Regions from separate parts of the Thalassospira permensis NBRC 106175 genome, predicted to be linked through region 3. Evidence: predicted binding sites of a transcription regulator. Region 3 holds the regulator's gene; each other region holds the start of a gene.
The links. Region 3 encodes LexA, which represses DNA repair genes until DNA is damaged. Its sites were predicted from a motif close to ATGTTCTANTTTGGTTC; they were not measured.
Positions count from the first base shown of each region.

Region 1 (4,569 bases), on a different contig from region 3:
TTGTCCTAAGTTAAGCGTGCCGGAACGTTTTTGCCCAAAACAGGATTTCCTGCGTCCTCAAACGGGTTTGTGAACGTCCCAAAACCGGTTTTGATACCTTTTGTCGGGAACTGACTGTCCGATGCTTGTCCTCCCCGTCCCAATTATAGTTGCACTGGTTTTAGGCTTTCTCTTTGTCCGCGCGGTTGTGGGCGGAAGAACACCCAGGATGCTTATTGCGCTGCTGCTTACTGCAGCCGGACAAAGCATTCTGGTCGGAATTGTTCAGTATTATGGCTTTGCCAGCCTGCGATGGCTTCAACCCATCACCGCATCCATTATCCCGGCTCTGGCCTGGATGGCCTTTCTGGAAGCAAGTCTTCGTGCGCGCCTGCAAATACGGGATTGGGTGCATTTCTCGGTACCAGCGATCGTCGCCCTATGCGTGTTTCTTTTACCGGCAATCATTGATGTTGTGCTTTGCAGCCTTTTTGTCGGATACGGGGCGGCAATTCTGGTGATGCTTCATCGTCAGGGCGGTGATTTTGCCCATATGCCTCTGACCGCGGGCCATATCCCGGCACTGGTTTGGCGCTTCATCGCCTTCGCCCTGATCGCGTCGGCCATCAGCGACATGCTGATCATCGTCGCCAAGATCGATGGAAACGATCAGATTGTCGGCCTGATCCTGAGCATCACATCATCCCTGGCTCTCTTGACCATCGGCTTTCTGTCTCTGTCGCCCGACATTGCAATTGATGTTGATGCGGATGTCCAATCAGGGGAACAAAATCAGCCTTCCGATCACGTGCGGACAACACCCAGCACCCCGGAACATCGGACCATAATGGCCCAGCTTGAAGATTTGCAGATACGCGAACAGCTTTATCTTGACCCGGATCTGACGCTTGCACACATATCCCGACGTATGGGCGTCCCGCTGAAACAGATTTCGACCGCGATCAACGCCACGACCGGTGAAAATGTCTCGCGCTTCATCAACAAATACCGGATTGAACATGCTTGCCGCGAACTGGACAAGGGCGAGACTGTCACAACGACCATGCTGACAAGCGGCTTTAACACCAAGTCGAATTTCAATCGGGAATTCTTAAGGATAACGGGCAAAACGCCCAGCCAATGGCAACAGGAAGCACAGCACCCCTGACTCCCGCTTCGCGCCATATCGCGAAATCCATGTTGGCCTGCGTTACACACGCTGCCAACAAAACGGATCAGACACAAAAACGGGCGCCCAAAGCGCCCGTTTGATTATTCAGTCCGCTTTTAATTACGCGTCGTCATCGTTTGACGGTTCATCTTCGCTCATGCTGGTCATCGCCTCGGCGATCAGACCTGCACTTTCGCGGATGCTGCGTTCGATTTCGGCGGTCATTTCCTGATTTTCACGCAGGAAGGTTTTGGCATTCTCGCGGCCCTGACCGATACGGGTCGAATTATACGAGAACCAGGAACCGGATTTTTCAACGATGCCCGCCTTGACACCAAGATCAAGGATTTCACCCATCTTGGAAATGCCTTCGCCATACATGATGTCGAATTCGACCTGCTTGAACGGCGGAGCCATCTTGTTTTTGACGACCTTCACACGGGTCTGGTTGCCAACGACTTCGTCACGGTCCTTGATCTGACCGATCCGGCGAATATCAAGACGAACAGACGCATAGAATTTAAGCGCATTACCACCCGTGGTCGTTTCCGGGCTGCCAAACATCACACCGATCTTCATACGGATCTGGTTGATGAAGATGACCATGCAGTTCGAACGCGAGACCGAGCTGGTCAGTTTACGCAATGCCTGGCTCATCAGGCGGGCCTGCAGGCCGACGTGGGTGTCACCCATTTCGCCTTCAAGTTCGGCACGTGGCACAAGGGCGGCAACCGAATCGACGACCAGCACATCAATCGCACCGGAACGCACCAGCGTATCGGCGATTTCAAGCGCCTGTTCACCCGCATCAGGCTGCGAAATCAGGAGTTCGTCGGTATTCACCCCGAGCTTGCGGGCATAACCCGGATCAAGCGCATGTTCGGCATCGACAAAGGCACAGGTCCCGCCAAGTTTCTGGGCCTCCGCAATGGTGTGCAAAGCCAGTGTGGTTTTACCCGAGCTTTCCGGCCCGTAAATTTCGACGATACGGCCACGCGGCAGGCCGCCAATCCCGAGCCCGATATCAAGCCCAAGCGACCCGGTCGAAATGGCTGAAATATCCACCGCACTATCGCGCTGGCCGAGCTTCATGATCGAGCCCTTGCCAAATGCGCGTTCGATCTGCCCAAGGGCGGCTTCGAGTGCCTTCTGCTTATCCATCGTATCTTTATCCACCAAATGCAGCGCGGTCTGAATCATTTTTCGAACTCTCTTATTCCACAGGGCCGGGTAGGATGCAACGCAGGCGGTTCCCCGGTCCTAAATGCGGAACGCCACCGCTAGGTGCCCCGCCGGATAACTGACATCACGCCAACCATTTTCCGGCAAACGCATTGAGAACATAATGTGAACACTCGCACAAAAAAATGGATGTTGCAAGTTTGTTCTCATTCTGGTGGATAAGAATTCAAACCCGGATAAATAAAATTGTCGCCGGGCTTGTGCCGGGATTTTTAAAACAATTCGGAGAAGCCCGGTTCAGGTCGTGATTTTCAGATGTTCGTGCCGATGTGCATGTCCATGATCGTCATCGCCGTGATGATGGGTTTCGACATGCAATTCACCCGGAACCGAATAAAGCTGCCCATGGCGCACGCCAGGTTGTGCCAGAACCTGATCGGCGAATTTGCGAATATCGGAAAGCTTGCCGCGCAAGGTCACGCTTTCAAGGCACGTATCGTGATCAATATGGAAATGCACGGTCGAAACGGTCAGGTCATGATGTTCGTGCTGCGCACTCATCAGCCGTGATGCCAGCATACGTTCTTCATGATCATAGACATAATTCAGAACCGCTATGCCAACGCCGCCGGTGTCTTCGTCGAGCTTGGTATTCTGGAGCTTTTCCCGGATCAGGTCACGAAAACCTTCTGACCGGTTGGTGTAGCCGCGATGCTCAAGGAAAGCATCGAACGCCTCCATCAAATCGTCTTCGATTGATACGGTCACGCGGGTCATACGAATTCCCTTTCAGAATCATCAGCTTGACTAGTATGAACATTTTTGAAAAGTTCATACCGCCTTTCAACTTCCCTAATCTCCCAAAGGATAGCAGATGTTTCAATCAAAGTTCACAACCCCGCTTGCAATTGCCGCACTGGGGTGCCTGATCGGCTTTGGCGCAGCGGCCCATGAATTTGTCGCCAGCAGCAAAACCACCCCCGCGAATGGCAAGGACACTGCTGCCTTCATCCTCGATTCGACCCATGTTTTCGGCACTCCGGAAGAAGCCGAAGCGCCAAAGCATGTCCGTGCACAATTGATCACCCCCTCGGCCACCACCGAACTTGATGTCACTGAAAATGCGGATGCCCCCAATCTGACTGGCACATTCACCCTTTCCAAAGAAGAACCCGCATGGCTTGTCGGACATCGCCTGCCGGTAATCTGGTCACAAACGCCCGATGGCTGGAAAGAAGGCGGGCCGGACGCACATCCCGATGCGGTTGCGTCATCCCGATTTGAAAAATTTTCCAAAAACCTGACTGGAGGCTCCCAAAACGCGGATTTCATTTCTTCCCCTCTGGGGCACAAACTTGAAATCGTGCCGCTTTCCGATCCGCGCGTGACGGCAATCGGCCAAGACGTTGCGGCTCAAATCCTGCTGGACGGGCAACCTTATTCGACCAGTGTCCTGGCAACCTATGCCGGATTTACCGACACGCCATCGTCTTATGCCTATTATACCGAAACTTTCAGCGATGATCGTGTCAGCGGGATTGCCAAAATCCGGATTACGAAACCGGGTCTTTGGATAGTTCGGGTTGCGGCCGATGTCCCGGACTCAGATGCATCTGTCCGGGTACATAACCTGCGGGCAACCCTGACTTTCGATGCCAGCCAATAGGCCGCCACATGCTGCAATCGTTTGGACGTTTGATGATCCCGGCAATTGCCTGCGCGATCCTGCTTTGTGCAGGATCGTTCCCGGCGATTGCCCACGGGGCGGGATGGCAGATTGACCAGAACCGGACCGCCACCATCTATCAGTTCGGCTATACAGATGGCACACCAATGATATTTGCCGAAGCCATGGTGACGTCACCGGACGGGAAAACCTGGCAAAAAGGAAGAACTGATCGTGACGGACGCCTTGCCGTCGCGGTTCCGGCATTACGCCCTGAAGATGATACCGATGCGCATTGGAAAATAATGGTATCAGACGGCATGGGTCATCAGGTTGTCCTGATCCATTCATCGGAAAAAATACCGCCATCGGGAACACAATCCTCGGCCCCAACCCCCGGATTGCAGGGAAACAGCGCCTTGCTTGACCTGCCGGTCTGGGCTGCAATCCTGTTCGGTTTCAGCCTGATAACCAATCTTGCCTTTCTGCCGGGCTGGATCACCAGGATCAAAAGGCAGAGAAAATCGCACTTAATGCAGGAATAAAAGCGCAACACCCCCAAAGGCCATGC
Region 1 is NZ_AUNC01000022.1:39,073-43,641, reverse strand. It holds gene SMB34_RS11845 (helix-turn-helix domain-containing protein) at 209-1,147, shown strand; gene recA (recombinase RecA) at 1,271-2,350, opposite strand; gene nikR (nickel-responsive transcriptional regulator NikR) at 2,630-3,109, opposite strand; gene SMB34_RS11830 (DUF4198 domain-containing protein) at 3,207-3,998, shown strand; gene SMB34_RS20690 (hypothetical protein) at 4,007-4,543, shown strand; gene SMB34_RS11820 (DMT family transporter) at 4,529-4,569, opposite strand, start outside.
Region 1: the regulator LexA is predicted to act here: its motif matches at 2,522-2,538, upstream of recA (recombinase RecA).

Region 2 (4,569 bases), on a different contig from region 3:
CACAGATGAATTTGCCAAGCGGGAATTTGGCATCGACATTTTGCAGGTTGTTGGCGCGGGCACCCTTGATCGCAATCGATTTGCCATTACCCTTGCGGCGCTCCTTGGGAACGGCGATCTGTTCAACCCCGACAAGATACTTTCCGGTCAGGCTGTTCGGGTTCTGCTGGATCTGTTCGGGTGTGCCTTCGGCAACAATACGACCGCCATGGATACCAGCACCAGGGCCCATATCAACGACGTAATCGGCGGCACGAATGGCGTCTTCGTCATGTTCAACAACAAGCACGGTGTTGCCCAGATCGCGAAGACGTTTAAGGGTCTCAAGCAAGCGGTCATTGTCACGCTGATGCAGGCCAATGGAAGGTTCATCCAGAACATACAAGACCCCGGTCAGGCCGGACCCGATTTGCGACGCCAGCCGGATACGCTGGCTTTCGCCACCTGAAAGTGTGCCAGATGTACGCGACATCGACAGATAATCCAGCCCGACATCCCGCAGGAAACGCAGGCGATCATTGATTTCACGCAGGATGCGTCGCGCGATTTCGGTTTCTTTTTCGTTCAGTTTGCCTTCAAGCGCCTGGAACCAGTCGGCGGCCTTGCCAATCGAAAGATCGGTGATCTCCGAAATCGTGGATTTGTCGATCTTCACGGCCAGTGCCTCGGGTTTCAGGCGATGGCCGTGGCAAGTCGGGCAGCTTGAAACCGTCTGATATTTCGAAAGTTCATCGCGTGCCCACTGGCTGTCGGTTTCGCGCCAGCGGCGCGACATGTTGGGAATGACGCCTTCGAACGGTCGGGCAACCTTGTAGCTGCGCGAACCGTCATCGTAGGTCACCGTGACGTCTTCATCACCTGAACCATACAGAATGATGTCCTGTGCTGTTTTCGGAAGCTTTTCCCATGCGACATTGGTCTTGAAGCCGAAATGCTTGGCGACCGCCCGTAGGGTTTGAAGATAATATTTCGATGTGGTGCTGGCCCAAGGCGCAACAGCGCCGTCGTCAAGGCTTTTGCCTTCATCGGGGACGACCAGTTCCGGGTCGAATTCCATCTGGGTGCCAAGACCATCGCAAGCCGGGCAGGCGCCAAACGGGTTGTTGAACGAAAACAGGCGTGGCTCGATTTCTTCTATCGTAAAGCCGGAAACCGGGCAGGCGAACTTTGCCGAGAACACGGTTGTTTCCCCGGTTTTGGCATCTTCGGTCAGAACGATACCGTCTGTCAGTTCAAGGGCGGTTTCAAAACTGTCGGCAAGGCGGGTTGCAATCCCTTCCTTGACGATTAGACGGTCGACAACGACCGAGATATCGTGCTTTAGCTTTTTGTTCAGTTCAGGCGCTTCGTCGATGTCATACATTTCGCCATCAATCTTGACGCGCTGGAAGCCGCGCGTGCGCAGATCACGTAGTTCCTTTTTGTATTCACCCTTGCGCCCCCGAACAAACGGTGCCAGCAGATAAAGCCGCGTGCCTTCGGGCATTTCCATAACGCGGTCAACCATCTGCGATACGGTCTGGCTGACAATCGGAAGGCCGGTTGCCGGGGAATACGGGATGCCAACGCGCGCCCAGAGAAGACGCATATAGTCATAAATTTCGGTAACCGTTCCCACAGTCGAGCGCGGGTTGCGCGATGTTGTTTTCTGTTCGATGGAAATGGCAGGAGACAGGCCATCAATATATTCCACATCGGGTTTTTGCATCAATTCAAGGAATTGACGTGCATACGCTGACAGGCTTTCGACATAACGACGCTGTCCTTCGGCATAAATCGTATCGAACGCCAGCGAACTTTTGCCCGACCCTGACAGACCAGTGATGACCACCAGAGCATCGCGAGGCAGTTCAACATCGATATTTTGCAGGTTATGTTCTTTCGCACCGCGAACCGAAATTTTCGTCAGCATGTCGGGCCTTTTGTTCCTGTAATGTTCGGGAAAGGTATAGAGGAGCCAATCCTGATACGCAAGCGCGCCCCTGACAGTTCCTGTCAGTATCTGTCAGGAGTGGTTTATTTTTGCAGTGGCGCAAGATCGCCCACGAAAAAAACCCGCCGGAAAAACCGGCGGGTTGAACATGCTTTTGCAATCCTAAAGGATCACCCTTTGGTAACCGACCGACCGGTTGCGCCAAGATCCTTGAAAGCTTCTTCGAGGCGGGCCGCCATCGAGAGTTCGGCTTCGCGGACCCATACGCGCGGGTCGTACTGTTTTTTGTAGGGCTGATCGGTATCCGGATCGACCTGATATTTGAAAGCACGTGCATTGGCTTCGACATATTCGCCAACCGGGCGCGAATAGGCGAACTGGGTATCGGTATCGATATTCATCTTGAAGACGCCGTAGCTGACGGCTTCTTCGATTTTTTCTTTTTCCGAACCCGAACCGCCATGGAATACGAAGTCCAGCGGCCGGTCGCCAAGGTTATGCTTTTCCGAAACGTATTTCTGGGATTCCAGAAGGATTTCCGGACGAAGTTTGACGTTGCCAGGTTTATAAACACCGTGAACGTTACCGAATGCCGCCGCGACCGAGAAATGGCCAAGCGGAGCAAGGCGGCGGTATGCTTCTTCGACTTCTTCTGGGCGGGTATAAAGGCGCGGATCAATTTCCTCGACACTAGTATCAAGGTCATGGCCGATACCGTCTTCTTCGCCGCCGGTCACGCCCAGTTCGATTTCCAGACTCATTTCGATTTTCGACATGCGTTTGAGGAACTCTTCGCAGGTCGACAGGTTGTCTTCGAGCGGTTCCTCGGACAGGTCCAGCATATGGGAGCTATAAAGCGCCTTGCCGGTCTCGGCATAGGCCTTTTCGCTCCATTTCAGCATTTCATCGACCCACGGAACGAATTTCCGGTTTGCGTGGTCGGTATGCATGACGACAGCAACACCATAATATTCAGCCATCAGCTGGGCATGGCGTGCCGCCGAAACGGCGCCTACCACACGGGCAGCCGCAGCGTCCTTGATGCCCTTGCCGGCAAAGAACTGTGCACCGCCATTCGAAAGCTGAATGATGATGTCAGAACCGGCATTTGCAGCGGCTTCAAGGGCGGCATTCATCGTGCTGGACGATGTGATATTGACGGCGGGAAGGGCGTAACCGTCCTGCTTGCAGGCAGCGACAAGGTCACGATAGGCAGAACCGGTAACAACACCGGGTTTAACGGAAGGCATGTGGGTACTCCTCCTGGGGGTCAGAGTATTATTGTTTCCCCCGTGCGCACCGACTGATCCGCAGCGAGGGCAATCCGTAAGGAGCCCAATGCATCTTCCATATGCTGCGTAAGGTCAAGGTTTTCCATTATAGACTTTAGGAAAAATTGCTGTTCACGCAGACACAGGCCGTCATGATCGGGCTCGTCGTCTGTGCGGATGATTTCGTCAGATTGTGTAAATTTTCCGGCAGCATCTGTGGCAGCATGGTGAAGCTTTAAGGCATTCGTCTTTGTGTGGGTGTCGATATCGGCTGAACCGGCACCTTTTTCTTCAACATCGGTGATGGAAACACAGCCTTTCGGTCCGATCACATCTTTGACGAAAAAGGCGGTTTCGCTGATCATTGGTCCCCAACCGGCCTCGTACCAGCCAACTGATCCGTCATCAAAGCGCACCTGCAACTGACCATAGTTATACATTTCAGGTGCAACTTCATCAGACAGGCGTACGCCGATGGCGCTGACCGATACCGGTTTTGCGCCGGTCATCAGGCACATCATGTCAAGATAATGCACACCACAATCGACAATCGGTGAAACACTGTTGAGCAACCGTTTATGGGTTTCCCAGAAAGCACCGCTGCTTTGTTGGTTCAGGTTCATGCGCATGACGAGCGGCTTGCCGAGTGTCTTTGCAACTTCAACGAACTTTTCCCAAGACGGATGATGGCGCAGGATATAGCCGATCACCAGTTTGCGACCGTGCTTTTTGGCTGCATTGACCACACGTTCGGCATCCTCGGCAGTAGCTGCCAACGGCTTTTCAATAAAGACATGCGCCCCGGCTTCAAATGCGGCGATGGCAAAATCAGCATGGGTTTCGGTATATGTGTTGATCGAAACTGCATCAGGTTTTGTTGCCGCCAGGGCAGTATGAAAATCGGTAAATTGCGGGTAGGCGGCAAAACCATCCGGAAGGTTTTCTGCCGGGATTTCGGAACGGGCACACAGTCCGACGATTTCGTACCCTTCAAGCGCGTGATAGGCTTTGGCATGCGATAATCCCATATTGCCAAGACCGACGACAAGAATACGAACCGGCTTCATGTTGTGCCTCCTGATAAGTTTTTAATGCTTTGTTGTATTGAGATTATTCTACGCCTTTGATCCAGCTGCGAGTGACGTTGTAATCGTCATCAAACAGGATCATGTCGGCCTGATAGCCCGGTGCGATGCGACCCATGACATCGTCAAGTTTCAGGAACGCGGCCGGATACAGGGATGCCATGCGAAGGGCTTCGCCAAGATCGATGCCGACCATTTCGACGCAATTCTTAACCGCGGCGATCATGTCGAGGTCCGATCCGGCCAATGTACCATCAGCCAGCGCGCAGCGACCATCGGT
Region 2 is NZ_AUNC01000071.1:40,092-44,660, forward strand. It holds gene uvrA (excinuclease ABC subunit UvrA) at 1-1,912, opposite strand, end outside; gene fbaA (class II fructose-bisphosphate aldolase) at 2,104-3,183, opposite strand; gene SMB34_RS19500 (Gfo/Idh/MocA family protein) at 3,204-4,271, opposite strand; gene nagA (N-acetylglucosamine-6-phosphate deacetylase) at 4,315-4,569, opposite strand, start outside.
Region 2: the regulator LexA is predicted to act here: its motif matches at 1,923-1,939, upstream of uvrA (excinuclease ABC subunit UvrA).

Region 3 (4,569 bases):
GACCTGAAGCCGATCCTGGCCAAAGTCGCAAATGGCGAAAAACTGAACGAAGAACAGGCCGAACAGGCCTTCGACGTTCTGATGTCCGGTCAGGCAACGCCGTCGCAGATGGGGGCTTTCCTGATGGCGCTACGCCTGCGCGGTGAAACGGTCGATGAAATCACCGGGGCGGCCCGCGTCATGCGCTCCAAGGCGACCGGCATTATCGCCCCGCCCAATGCGGTTGATACCTGTGGTACCGGTGGCGATGGCAGCGGCACCTTCAATATCTCGACCGGGGCGGCAATCGTTGCGGCGGCCTGCGGCGCCATCGTTGCCAAGCACGGCAACCGCGCGGCGTCGTCAAAATCGGGATCGGCCGATGTTCTGATGGCGCTTGGCGTCAATCTCGATGCCGATATGGCGCTTCTTGAAAAGGCGCTAAAGGAAATCAATCTGTGCTTCATGATGGCAACGCGCCATCATTCGGCGGTGCGTCACGTGATGCCGACCCGCGTTGAAATGGGCACGCGCACGATCTTCAACCTGCTGGGACCGCTGGCCAACCCGGCCAAAACCAAACGCCAGGTCATGGGTGTTTTCGCCCGTGAATGGGTTGAACCGATTGCCAATGTTCTGAACCGTCTGGGCTCGGAACATGCGTGGGTTGTCTATGGTCATAGCGGCCTTGATGAAATTTCAACAACCGGCCCGACCTTTGTCGCCGAAGTCAAAAACGGCGCAGTCACGACCTTTGAAATCAACCCCGAAGATTACGGCCTTGAAATCGTCACCCTTGATGCGCTTAAAGGCGGCGACGCCCAGACAAACGCGCAGGCCATTCTCGATCTTCTTGCCGGTAAAAAAAGCGCCTATCGCGATATCGTTCTGCTGAATGCCGCAGCCGCCCTTGTGGTGACCGACATCGCAACCGATCTTGCCGATGGCATCGCAAAGGCCCGCACCGCAATCGATTCCGGCAAAGCCGCAGAAACCTTGCAGGCACTAGTCCGCATTTCCAATCAGGGGACCGCAGCGTGAGCGACGTACTCGAACGTATCTGTAACGACAAACGCGACCACATCGCCGCCTGCAAGGCGCGAAAGTCACTTGCCGACCTCGAAACCGCAGCCAGATCACAATCCGCACCGCGCGGCTTCATCAGGGCGCTTGAAACATCGGTTGCGGATGGTCGTTACGGCCTGATTGCCGAGATTAAAAAGGCATCCCCGTCCAAGGGCCTGATCCGCCCGGATTTCAATCCGCCCGTTCTGGCGCAGGCCTACAAGGCCGGTGGGGCAAGTTGCCTGTCGGTCCTGACCGACATCCCCTATTTCCAGGGCGATGACAGCTATCTGATCGCGGCACGTGCCGCCGTTGATCTGCCGGTCCTGCGCAAGGATTTCATGCTTGATCCCTATCAGGTGACCGAAGCCCGGGCCCTTGGTGCCGATTGCATCCTTCTGATCATGGCCGCCCTCGAAGACGCCCAGGCCGCCGAGCTTGAAGACGCCGCAAACAGCCTTGGCATGGATGTCCTGATCGAGGTGCACAACGCCCAGGAACTCGAACGCGCCCTGAAACTGAAATCTAAGCTGCTTGGCGTGAACAACCGCAATCTGAAAACGCTCGAAGTCTCCCTGACCACGACCGAAGAACTCGCTGGTATGGTCGATGACAGCCGGATGCTGGTCGCCGAAAGCGGCCTGTTCACGCACGATGACCTCGCCCGCATGGCAAAGGTCGGCGCGCAATGCTTCCTGATCGGCGAAAGCCTGATGCGTCAGGATGATGTCACCGCCGCAACCCGCAATATTCTTGGCCTCGCGGCCTAGAGACGGTAAGCAGTCTGGCTGATTGATCCTTCACTTGGCCGGACCATTTATCGGGTCAATATGCGTAAACACCCAATAACGATGGTTTATTCCCAACATATCTTGCCCCTTTGGATGCACCCGCGCGCCGAGCATATCGTTACCTTCAAGGTCGTCAAATCGCGAAAAGACAAAACAGAAAGCCGGTGTCAGACATAATTTATCGCGATCCTGATAATCACCGACACTAAACCGCTCCCAATAAGCCTCCCCCGACCACGATCTAGCACCCCGTCCGCGGATCAGTACTTTGTTTTCAGTGGTTAGTTCCGCCCGGAACTGCCATCCGCTCAATGGGTTTACAAAGGTGAAGGCATTGTCAACGAGCGCAGCTTCAACTTCCTGACGACCAAGTTTCACATAGCCTGGCGGCAGGTACGTTGGATCCTGGGCTTCTTTCTCAAGGTAATTAATGCCAATCTCACGGATACGTGCGACGTCATCTTCTGTGAGAATCCTCTCGGGGGTATGTTGAATTCCACAGGCCTGAAGCAGGACAAAAGTTCCACCCAAAAGCAATTTCATGTATTTGTTCATCGGCCTAACCATCTTATGAACATAAAATATTTAAGTGTATTTTCGAACTAACACACAACTTTGAGATCAACAAGGTAGCATCATGGCAGACAAACTTTCGCATATCGACGCCGCTGGTAACGCCGTCATGGTCGATATTTCGGCCAAGACCGATACCGCGCGCGTCGCCATCGCAAAGGGCCGTGTCCTGATGTCGGCGGAAACGGCCCGGCTGGTTGCCGAACGCGGCCATAAAAAGGGCGACGTTCTTGGCATCGCCCAGCTTGCCGGGATTATGGGTGCCAAGAAAACCGCTGACCTGATCCCGCTTTGCCATCCCCTGCCCCTGACCTCGGTCGAAGTCACGCTGGAACTCGCAACTGACACCGATGCGGTAGATATTGTCGCGACATGCAAAACCACCGGCAAAACCGGGGTGGAAATGGAAGCCCTGACCGCCGTTTCCGTTACCGCACTCACCGTGTTCGATATGTGCAAGGCGGTCGATAAAGCCATGCGGATTACCGATATTCGCGTTGTCCACAAGGAAGGCGGAAAGTCGGGTACTTTCACCGCCGACTGATCCCTGAAAATACCCAAATTTCGTTTCTTGACCGAAAGAATGCCCTTAAACGGTGATTTTTCGGGTTGTGGTGCTTGACGAACAAGCAGAACCAAAGTAGAACATTCATGTATTCGGTTTGTTCTTATTACAGGTTCGGGAAAAATCATGCTGACGCGCAAGCAATACGAATTGCTGGTCTATATCGATAATTACCTTCGCGATCATGGCATCTCGCCCTCTTTTGACGAGATGAAAGAAGCCCTGAGCCTGAAATCCAAATCCGGCATTCATCGCCTGATTACCGGGCTTGAGGAACGCGGTTTTATTCGCCGTCTCGCCCATCGGGCCCGCGCGCTCGAAGTCCTGCGTCTTCCCGATAATAATGATGACGACGCGGCGGAAACGCCCAACAATGTTACCTCTATCGCCTCCGCGCGAAAGGCTGCGCATCGGCCGGCAACCGTGCCTTCGGCCTTTTCGGAATCGGGTGAATCCGTTTCACTGCCGCTGTTTGGCCGGATTGCGGCAGGTACCCCGATCGAAGCCCTTCGCGATCAGACCACAATGGTGCAGGTCCCGGCAGCGCTTCTGGGAACCGGCGATCACTATGCGCTTGAAGTTTCCGGTGATTCGATGATCGATGCCGGTATTCTCGATGGCGACACCGTCCTGATCCAGCGTTGCGAACAGGCCAATGATGGCTCCATCGTTGTCGCACTGGTCGACGACGCCGAAGCCACTCTGAAACGCCTGAAACGTGGCCGTGGCGAAGTTCTGCTGGAACCGGCCAATGCGCGTTATGAAACGCGCGCGCTGTCGCCTGATCGTGTCCGCATTCAGGGACGTCTGATCGGTTTGCTCCGCCAATACTGATAGAATACCGAATAAACCGAATAAACCGAAAGAAACGCCGTCGGCCTTGCCTGGCGGCGTTTTTTATTTGACCACCCTGCCCCCGATGATAATCCACGGCCAGATGCCGGACGTTTCACGCACGGTTTCGATCACCGGGGCGGCATCGGGCCGCAACGCAATCAATACGCCCCCCTGCCACCATAACAGGTCATCATCGATGACAGTCACATCCGGCGCACAGATATCACGCGGCATATCGCGTTTCAGGCTGATGATCATATCGCCATGGCGGCATGCATAGAACGGATTGGCAAGATCATTGGCAATGATCACCTGCCGTCCGGCGATCCTGACGGAACAAACCGTTGCGTCGCATTTTTCGATGACATTGCCGGCATCATGATCGGCGATACCAAATCGCGCCATCCAGACCGACTGCTGAAAATCCGAAATGCCTTCGGGCAGGACAAGTTTGTCGCGCACCCTGTCGCGAATTGCCCAGCTTTCCTGATCCCCCGAAACCAGAATATCCGCCGGGCGATACAGGATTTGCGCCGCAATCGCCACGCATAGCGGAATGACAGCAAACCGGGCAATCGCGTTCCCCCGCCAGACCAGCCACCAGGCCATCGCCATCATGATGCCGATGGCAAATACGGCACTAAACTGCTCGACATGCCAAAGCCCCCAGGCCTGATCGGCGGCAAGGCTTGCGGTTTCAATCAACAATGTCAGTCCCGGCTTCATCAACCACAATGCCAGTCCCCCGGCTCCGAACGG
Region 3 is NZ_AUNC01000034.1:58,492-63,060, forward strand. It holds gene trpD (anthranilate phosphoribosyltransferase) at 1-1,020, shown strand, start outside; gene trpC (indole-3-glycerol phosphate synthase TrpC) at 1,017-1,814, shown strand; gene SMB34_RS15120 (hypothetical protein) at 1,845-2,390, opposite strand; gene moaC (cyclic pyranopterin monophosphate synthase MoaC) at 2,473-2,952, shown strand; gene lexA (transcriptional repressor LexA) at 3,100-3,807, shown strand; gene SMB34_RS15135 (ComEC/Rec2 family competence protein) at 3,871-4,569, opposite strand, start outside.

Region 4 (4,569 bases), on a different contig from region 3:
AACAAGGAAACCGGAAAATGACCCATATCTCCCTTGCGGATCGCATGCCGACACTTGATTTCACGCCCAATGCCCTGAAAGACGGGATCGGGGTGGTGCCGCTTATTCTGATGGCGGGGTTTGCCGATACCATTGCGGCAGCGAGCGCGCTGGTCGCAAATGGTGCTGTCATAATCGAGGACAAACAGATTGTGGATCCTGATCATCATATCCTCAGTTACGCGTTTGATGATGGCGAGGTATTGCGCCTTACCGTTGGCGGCCAAAGGACAATGCTGATCCGTCGTGCAGAGTGATTGGGGCGGAGTGACCGGGGCGGAGTGATCGGGTTGGTGCCCGCCGGTCGCGCGAGCAGGGCTTGGGTGTGAGGAGGGCGATGTTGCTGGTGATTTCAGAACAGCGACATTTGCCCGTTCGCGCTGGGGCGGACAAAGCCGCTGCAATCAAGGTTGAGCGACCGGCCGGTCATGCCGTGTTTTTTGCGTGCGGCATCAAACCGTCTGGCGATCAGGTCGGCAATCGGGCCGGTGCCGCGCATGCGGGTGCCAAATTCGGATTGATAGCGTTCGCCGTCGCGCATCTGGCGGATCAGGGACATGACCTTTGCCTTGCGATCAGGATAATGGGCCGCAAGCCATTCTTCGAACAGGTCGGCGATTTCAAGCGGCAGGCGGACGACGATGTGCGATACGGACGTTGCCCCGGCGTCATGAACAGCGGCAACCAGATTTTCGATTTCCATGTCATTCAGGCCGGGAATGATTGGCGCGCACAGGACCGTGACCGGGATACCGGCATCGGCAAGTTTGCGAATGGCATCAAGCCGACGGTGCGGGGCGGAGGCACGCGGTTCGAGAAGGTTGGATAATCTGTGATCAAGGCTTGTGACCGATATTGCGACAGATGCGCGGTTTTTGGCGGCCATTGGCGCAATCAGGTCGATATCGCGGGTGACAAGTGCGCCCTTGGTGATGAGTGAGAACGGATGCTGGCAATCCGATAGCACCCTGATGATCGATCTGGTTAGTTGTTTTTCACGGTCTACCGGCTGATAGGGATCGGTGCTGGTGCCAATGACGATCGGGGCGGGCATATAGCTTTTGACGGCGAGCTGTTTGCGCAAAAGGGTCGGGGCGTCGGGTTTCCAGAACAGTTTTGTTTCAAAATCCAAGCCCGGCGACAGGCCCAGATAAGCGTGGGTTGGCCTGGCAAAGCAATAGATGCAGCCATGTTCACAGCCGCGATAGGGATTGATCGAACGGTCAAACGGCACATCGGGGCTTTGATTTCTGGTAATCACACTGCGCGCGCCATCAATGCCAAGGGTGGTGCGGATGCGCGGCGCGTCCTGATCTTCGATCAGGCTGTTCATCCAGCCATCATCGACCGCCTGATGGATATGGCGTTCAAATCGGCCATCAATGTTCGATACTGCCCCGCGGCCCTTTTGTCTGCGCGCGGGCAGCAGATCCGGATCAAAATCCGGATTGATCCAGCCTTCGCCCGGTTGGGCGGTTTCGATGTGATCTGATGTCGGTTCGATGATGTTTCGCATATGTTCAAATTATAGAACAAAATAGGAACATTCAAGCGAAATACGTTGTACCCAGGTTGCCCCCGCCGATATCAACGCGGACAGCGGCAGACCGTTGGCATGACATCATCCGGTTATCAACAGCATTCCTGATTAAGGGCAGGTCGGCGTTGCTGTCGTGAAACTGATGGAGCCGGTGCTTGTCCCGCCACCGACATTGCATGTGCTTACATTGCCGCTGTTGCCGGAGCCGGAGAGATTCGTATTGTTCAGGTTAAAGAAGATCAGGTGGTTGTTTGTCGCCCCGCTGACATTGAGTGTGTTGTTCTCGAAGACGAGGTTGTCTGATCCGATGACTGACATGGCATAGGCAAAGGTATCGTTACTGGTGGATGTGATCGTATTGCCGCGAATGACGGTGTTTTGTGCGTTTCCGATCACCTGTATGCCAAAGGACGTGTTGCCCGTGGCGTTGCTGGTCAATGTGCTATTGATGATTTCGACGTTATTCACGCCGTTGATCCGCACTGCTGCGGTTGCCTGCGTGTCGGAGGTGGAGACGGTAACGCCGACAAGGCGGCTGTTGCTGGCCATGTTGAAAATATGGCTTGGACTGCCGAAACCGACCGGAGAGGATCCTTCGCCGCTTAGGCTGGCACCCGGTGTGGTAATGGTCACGGTACGACCGGAAGGTGTTTGAACGCTGAGGTCGCCAGCCCCCATGATGGTTTGACCATTTTGCACATCAAGTCGGCTGTTCACGTTGGCAAAGCTGCCATTCAGGATCACGGTCGAATTGGCACCGGCGGATGAGATGGTCGTGGCGAGGTCGGCACTTGATGTTGTTGCACTGCTGACAAGTGTGATGGTGTTGCCGTTGGCTGTGCTTGTTATTTCCTCTGCCGTGGTGAATTGCCCGGCCTGACTGACGATATCAATGTCGCGTATGATCGGATCGGTCATGCGGCGTTCGATAGCGTTCAGGCGCGGTTTGGGATTATCGCCAAAATCCTGAAGCGGAATGCGCAGGCGGAAGCTGGCAAAGCTTTGTGTGCCGCGCGGGTCGTCATGCTGGATTTCAGCCCCCAGCGAAAAGCGCGAACCTTCCCACAGGAACGGTATTTCATCAAAGGACAGGTCAAGCCGCCCGCGAGGTCCCTGTAGCGTGTCCACATCGTCTTCGGTAAAGCGATAGCCGCCTGCGTAAAGGCGCAATTGTTGTGGTGCCGTGGCTTCAAACAATGGTGCGCGCCAGCCGATTTCGGCATCAAAACCGCGAAGAGCGCGTTCTTCGCCCTGACGGTACATGATCGTGGTGCCGGAAAAATCCGCCGTGCTCAGGCTGTCTTCCATATAGCTTGTCCTGCCGACCGGCATATAGGCATTGGCGCGAAAATCCCAGTCAAGCGAAAGGGCTTCGGCCCCGAAAGTCACCTGATTGAATTTGTTGTCATACGCGCTATGGCGGCGATCAAAATAACCATAACCGCCAATATTCCAGCCGCTATCAAGCATCTGGCGAATGCCGACACCGAAATTGCCCTCGTGACTGTTGGCATCATCCATCCGCGCGCGGATATTGGCAAAGGCCAGGGTATCGTCATCCTGCCATAGCGGAATGAACAGATCGGTTTCACCAAGGTTGCGGTCGGTGCCGGCCTTGCCTTCCAGATCGATATGCGGTCCCCATTTGTTGCCGCCATCTGCGTCCTGAGCATGCGCGGATGGCGCGAAAGCGACGGCGCAGCTACAGACAAATCCAACCGCATATTTTTTCATTTTTGTCTTCAATCATTTTGATCTGGCTTATGCGCGGCAGGAAAAAATCGCTGGCATTTTGCGCATCAGACAGATCGGCAGTTAAGCCAGTTCATGAAATGGAAGTCCGAGGATTAGGGGATTTGCGCATGGGTCGCCACAGCAACGGCAGGGATGCGATATTTTCCTGCGCGAAGTGGATATCCATTGCGTTTTATGGATAGGAAACAGTGCGAGGCGCGCAAAAGAGGACTATTGAGCCCCGACTTTTTGTCGACCTTTTAAATTGCCTTTTCGATTGTCATGTATCGGTACAATCGCGCGCTTGCCGGTTTTTACAATCCATCTATAGTTTCGGGGCCACCCTTTTTATGGAGCCATTCCGATGGATTGGACACAGTTTGTCAGCTTTACGCTTGTCACCGCCCTTCTGGTGATGTCACCGGGCCCCAATGGCGTTCTGATTGCCAAAACCGTTCCGACATCGGGCCGTGCGGCAGGTTTTGCCAATGTTGCCGGTTTCGTGACCGCCTTTTACCTGCATGGCACATTGTCGATTTTAGGGATTTCGGTGATCCTGGTGCAGTCGGCACAATTGTTCATGATGGTGAAGATTGCCGGAGCGGCATATCTTTGCTGGGTCGGGTTCAAGGCGCTGCGTGAGGCGTGGCGCGGGGTTAAAACCGTTGCCGAAGTGGCACCTGCCAAACGCCGCAGGACGCTTCTGGTGGCGTATGGCGAAGGGTTTCTGACCAATGCGCTTAACCCCAAGGTATCGATTTTCTATCTTGCGGCATTTCCGCAATTCATTCCGGTCGGTGACGGGGCGATTACATCGGCCTTCATGCTGGTTTGCGTGCATGCCAGCATCAATATCATCTGGTTTTCTGCGATGATCATTCTGTTATCGCGCCTGACAGGCGTGGCGCGCAGCGGATCGTTCCAGCGGGCGTTAAAGGCCGTGACCGGCAGCGTGTTTATTGCGTTCGGGATCAAGCTTGCGATGTTCCGGCCCTGATATCGGGCCGGGCCGGAATACGATCATTTCCGGATGGCGATCAGGGCCATGACAGCGGTAAACAGGCCAAACAGAATGCCGCCCACCGGAATGCCAGCAAGGATACCGGAAAGGGCGGCATCTTCGTTGATCAGGGCTTCGAACGCGACCAGCGGCAGGATCAGGGATGCCAGAAACAGAAAGACCGGATTGAACAGTTTGTTTTTCATGGTCTTAACCCCCGATCATCGCAATCAGCAACAGGCCCAGCGCCATGAAG
Region 4 is NZ_AUNC01000035.1:5,713-10,281, reverse strand. It holds gene SMB34_RS16140 (hypothetical protein) at 18-296, shown strand; gene SMB34_RS16135 (PA0069 family radical SAM protein) at 392-1,555, opposite strand; gene SMB34_RS16130 (inverse autotransporter beta domain-containing protein) at 1,688-3,313, opposite strand; gene SMB34_RS16125 (LysE family translocator) at 3,678-4,310, shown strand; gene SMB34_RS16120 (hypothetical protein) at 4,334-4,519, opposite strand; gene SMB34_RS16115 (L-lactate permease) at 4,524-4,569, opposite strand, start outside.
Region 4: the regulator LexA is predicted to act here: its motif matches at 1,570-1,586, upstream of SMB34_RS16135 (PA0069 family radical SAM protein).